2 regions of the Allobosea sp. FBZP-16 genome follow, and region 2 is predicted to be linked to the other one. Evidence: predicted binding sites of a transcription regulator. Region 2 holds the regulator's gene; the other holds the start of a gene.

Region 1 (2,199 bases), on a different contig from region 2:
TTGTCGGGATGATGCGTCACCAGCCAGTCCTGCACGATGTCCTTCACCTCGAGCGGCAGGCGCAGCAATACATAGCCGGCCTCGCGCGCGCCGGCTGCTTTCGCTGCATCGAGGATGCGCTCGATCTCGTGCTCGTTGATCGCCGGCACGATCGGCGCGACCAGCACCGTCACCGGAATGCCGGCCTCCGAGAGCTTTCGGATCGTCTCGATGCGCTTGGCAGGGGCGGCGGCACGCGGCTCCATGTTGCGGGCGAGCTTGGGATCGAGCGTCGTCACCGAGAGCGCGACCTTGACCAGCCCCTTCGCCGCCATCGGCGCGAGGATATCGATGTCGCGCTGCACCAGCGCCGATTTGGTGACGATGCCGACCGGGTGGTTGAACTTCGCGAGCACCTCCAGGATCGCGCGCATGATCCTGAGTTTCTTCTCGATCGGCTGGTAGGCGTCGGTATTGGTGCCGATTGCGATGGTGCGCGGCTGGTAGCTTGGCGAGGACAGCTCATTCTCAAGCAGCAGCGCCGCATCGGGCTTTGCGGTCAGCTTGCTCTCGAAGTCGAGCCCGGGCGAGAGGCCGAGATAGGCATGGCTCGGCCGCGCGAAGCAATAGACGCAGCCATGCTCGCAGCCGCGATAAGGGTTGATCGAGCGATCGAAGGAGATATCGGGGGAGTCGTTCCTGGTAATGATGGTCCGAGGCTTCTCGACCGAGACCTCGGTCTTGAAAGCCGGCAGCTCGCCGAGCGTCCCCCAGCCGTCATCCTCGCTGATGCGCTGCTCGGCCTCGTAGCGCCCGCCGGGGTTGATCGTCGCGCCGCGCCCGCGCCGCCTGTCAGGGTCGATCTGGCTGCCGATATGGATCAGCGGGTCGACCGGCGTGAGCCGAAGTGGTGCCGAGACCGTGTCCGGTTCGACATCGCGGCGCTTGAGTGGTTGCGTCCTGGCTGAGGGTCTGGCCTGCAGCATGGCTTCGTCTCCTCGGCGGAATCGGTGGTTCCGAGACCAAGGAATGTGAACATATCAGGAACAAAAGGCAAGTGACAGGATTGCGACATGTTGCAGTGCGGCATAAGCTGATAGCCTATGATCACTGCCGTCATCCGGGCCAATCGTGACGCAAGGGCGCTTGCCGCAACCTTGTCGGTGCTGATCCCCGCGGTTGCGAAAGGTGTGATCGGCCATGCCGTGGTGGTCGACGATGGCGATGACGCCGCGATCGCGCGACTCGCGGACGAGACCGGGGCGAGCTATGTCAGGGCCACGGCTGGCGAGGCCTGGTCCTCGGGTGTCGCGCAGGCGCGCGGCGACTGGGTGATCCTGCTCGAGGCGGGCGACCTGCCCGAGCCGCAATGGACGCCAAGCATCGAGCGGCATCTGTTGACCGCAGCGGCCCGGCCGGCGCTGATGCCGCTGCGCGGCATGGCGGCGGCGCTGCGCGAATGGGGCGCGGTCTCGCTGCGCTCGCGCGGCGTCAGGGCGGGGCTGCTCGCGCCGAAGACGCAGATCCTCTCCGGCAAGCTGGCGCGGGCGCCACGCCGGCTTACTGTCCGCCGCGATCGCGCCGAACTCTGAGGCTCAGAGCTGGTTGGTGCGGAAGGTGTCGCAGCTCTGCATGGAGCCCGACTTGAAGCCGGTGTTGAACCACCGAGTGCGCTGCGCCGACGAGCCGTGCGTGAAGGAATCCGGCACGACCACGCCGCGGCCTTGCTGCTGCAGCTTGTCGTCGCCGATCGCCGAAGCTGTTCGCATCGCCTCGTCGATGTCGCCGGCCTCGATCCGGTCCATCGCCTGGAGGTTGTAGGCCCAGACGCCGGCGAAGCAGTCCGCCTGCAATTCGACGCGCACCGAGAGCAGGTTCGATTCGCGCTCCGAGAGCCGCTGGCGCAGCTCGTTCACCTTGGGCAGGATGCCGAGCAGGTTCTGGATATGATGGCCGATCTCGTGGCCGATGACATAGGCATAGGCGAAGTCGCCGCCGCCGCCGAGCTTGCGCTGCATCTCCTGGAAGAAGGAGAGGTCGAGATAGACCCGCTGGTCGTTGGGGCAATAGAACGGCCCCATCGCCGACTGGGCCGTGCCGCAGCCGGAGCGATCGACGCCGCTGAACAGCACCAGCTTGGGCGGTACGTATTTCCGGTTGGCCTGCTGCGGCAGCACCTTCGTCCAGATATCCTCGTTCTGCGCCAGCACGGCCGAGATG
Region 2 (2,199 bases):
CCTGCCAAGGCCGGCGATCCCTGCCGCATCATCCGGCTGCGCTAGAGCATTTTCGAGCGAAGTGGACACCGGTTCGCGTGAAGAAAATGCGATAAAGCGAAGACCTAAAGCAATTCCGCGGTTCGGAGAATTGCGGAGTTGCTTTAGTCAACTCTCCCGCTCTCAGGTTGTCATCCCGGACAAGCCGCGCAGCGGCGCCGATCCGGGATCCATTCCGGAACCTCTTTCGGGATCCCGGTCTCCATGCAGTCGCCCGGGACGGCATGTCTCAAATAGGATCAGTTCTCATCACAGCGCTCCCCTTGCGGAACACAAGGCGAACGCGTATGGTGTTCGTGCTTTGTTTCGATTCTAGCCCGAGAGGCGAGCGGCGCGACCATGCTGACACGCAAACAGTTTGAACTGCTTCGCTTCATCCAGGAGCGCCTGCGGGAATCCGGCGTGCCGCCCTCCTTCGACGAGATGAAGGATGCGCTCGATCTGCGTTCCAAATCCGGCATCCACCGGCTGATCATGGCGCTGGAGGAGCGCGGCTTCATTCGCCGGCTTCCGAACCGGGCACGTGCGCTCGAAGTCATCAAGATGCCGGACGGCATCGGCGGGCCGCAGGCACAGCGCGGCCGCTTCAGCCCCTCCGTTGTCCAGGGCGGCCTCGGCCAGACCCCGCCTCCCCCGACGCCGGCAGCCAATCTGACGAAGCCGCGACCACCGGCTGCCGAGGAAAGCGGGCGCTCGACCGTCTCGATCCCGGTCATGGGCCGCATCGCCGCCGGCACGCCGATCTCGGCGATCCAGGACCGCAGCCACAGCGTCACGATGCCAGCCGACATGCTCGGCGGCGGCGAGCATTACGCCCTGGAAGTCCGCGGCGATTCGATGATCGAGGCCGGCATCCTCGACGGCGACACCGTCGTCATCCGTAAGCAGGATACCGCCAATACCGGCGACATCATCGTTGCCCTGATCGACGACGAGGAAGCGACGCTGAAGCGGTTGCGCAAGCGCGGCTCCTCGATCGCGCTCGAAGCCGCCAACCCGGCCTATGAGACGCGCGTGCTGGGGCCCGACCGGGTCAAGATCCAGGGCCGGCTCGTCAACCTGATGCGGCGCTACTGAAGCGCCTCGGCGTCCTCTGCCGGCTCCGCAGTTGCGGCTGCAGTCGCCGGAGCAAGCGCTGGTTCTGACGCCGGCTTCGGTTCCGGTCGTGCCCGGGTCCAGGGGCGCAGGCGCGTGACCTCGTCGGCCGTATAGGCGCGCCAGCCGCCGCGGGCCGCGTGATACGCCGTCGCGCCATCACGGATGAGGGCACTGCGATCGATCAGGCGGGCTGCGCAAGGTGCTGTCCAGTAGAGCGACGTCACCACGAGATCGGCGCGCAGGCAGTCCTCGACCAAGGCGATCCGGTCGCGCGTATAGGCTACCGAGCGGCCATCCGGGAGGCGGATGACGCAGCCACGCGGATCGCAAGCGGCGCCATTACGCAGCGCCGCATCGTCGGGCGCACGCGAATCGCCGTCGGCATGCAGCCATTGCGTCAGCACGAAGCGGCTCGGCTTGCCGGCCAGCACCATCTTGCCCTCCGGCCCCCTCACCAGCACACCCGAGCCGTCTCGCTCGATCAGGATGTCGGGCCGCGACGGGGCCGAGGCCAGCGCCAGCCCGCCGACCAAGGGCAGCGCGGCAAGGAAGCGCAGCGCCGTCGTCCATAAGGTCAGCCAGAGCAACGACAGCGAGAACAGGATCAGCGCGGTCGAGCCGAAAGCGGGCAGCGCCACGGTCGAGCGGTCGATGCCGGCGACCCAATGGGCGAGCTGGAGTACATATCCGGAGGCCCAGCCCATCAGCGCCCAGGCCGGCCAGTCGAGTCCGAACGGATAGGCAAGCACGCCGAAGACCGCGGCCGGCATCACGATCAGCGAGACGAAGGGCAGCGCCAGCGCGTTGCCGAGCAGGCCGAACGGGTTGAAGGTCTGGAAATGGTAGACGCCATAGGGCGCCGTCGCCGCGGTCACGACCATGGTGGTGGTCAGGATTCCCACGGCCGAGAGCCAGAGCGGGCGCAGCGGCCAGGGCCATGCGGCGGCCGCGGCATCGGGCGCCCGCTCCTGCCAGCGCTCGGCGAAGGCGATCAGCGCCGCGACCGCTCCGAACGACATCTGGAAGCTTGGCCCGAGCAGTGCCTCCGGCTCGCGCAGCAGC

The links. The regulator LexA, encoded in region 2, represses DNA repair genes until DNA is damaged. The targets are predictions, from matches to a motif close to TGTTCNNNNTGTGTTCNG.
Region 1: a site for LexA is predicted at 1,011-1,028, ahead of CXY91_RS02245 (PA0069 family radical SAM protein). Genes of this name have one in related genera too.

The regions. Positions count from the first base shown of each region.
Region 1 covers NZ_LNCQ01000009.1:18,560-20,758, reverse strand. The annotation lists gene CXY91_RS02245 (PA0069 family radical SAM protein) at 1-965, opposite strand, end outside; gene CXY91_RS02240 (glycosyltransferase family A protein) at 1,083-1,571, shown strand; gene ypfJ (KPN_02809 family neutral zinc metallopeptidase) at 1,575-2,199, opposite strand, start outside.
Region 2 covers NZ_LNCQ01000022.1:576,176-578,374, forward strand. The annotation lists gene CXY91_RS09015 (molybdopterin molybdotransferase MoeA) at 1-45, shown strand, start outside; gene lexA (transcriptional repressor LexA) at 379-1,116, shown strand; gene CXY91_RS09025 (ComEC/Rec2 family competence protein) at 1,110-2,199, opposite strand, start outside.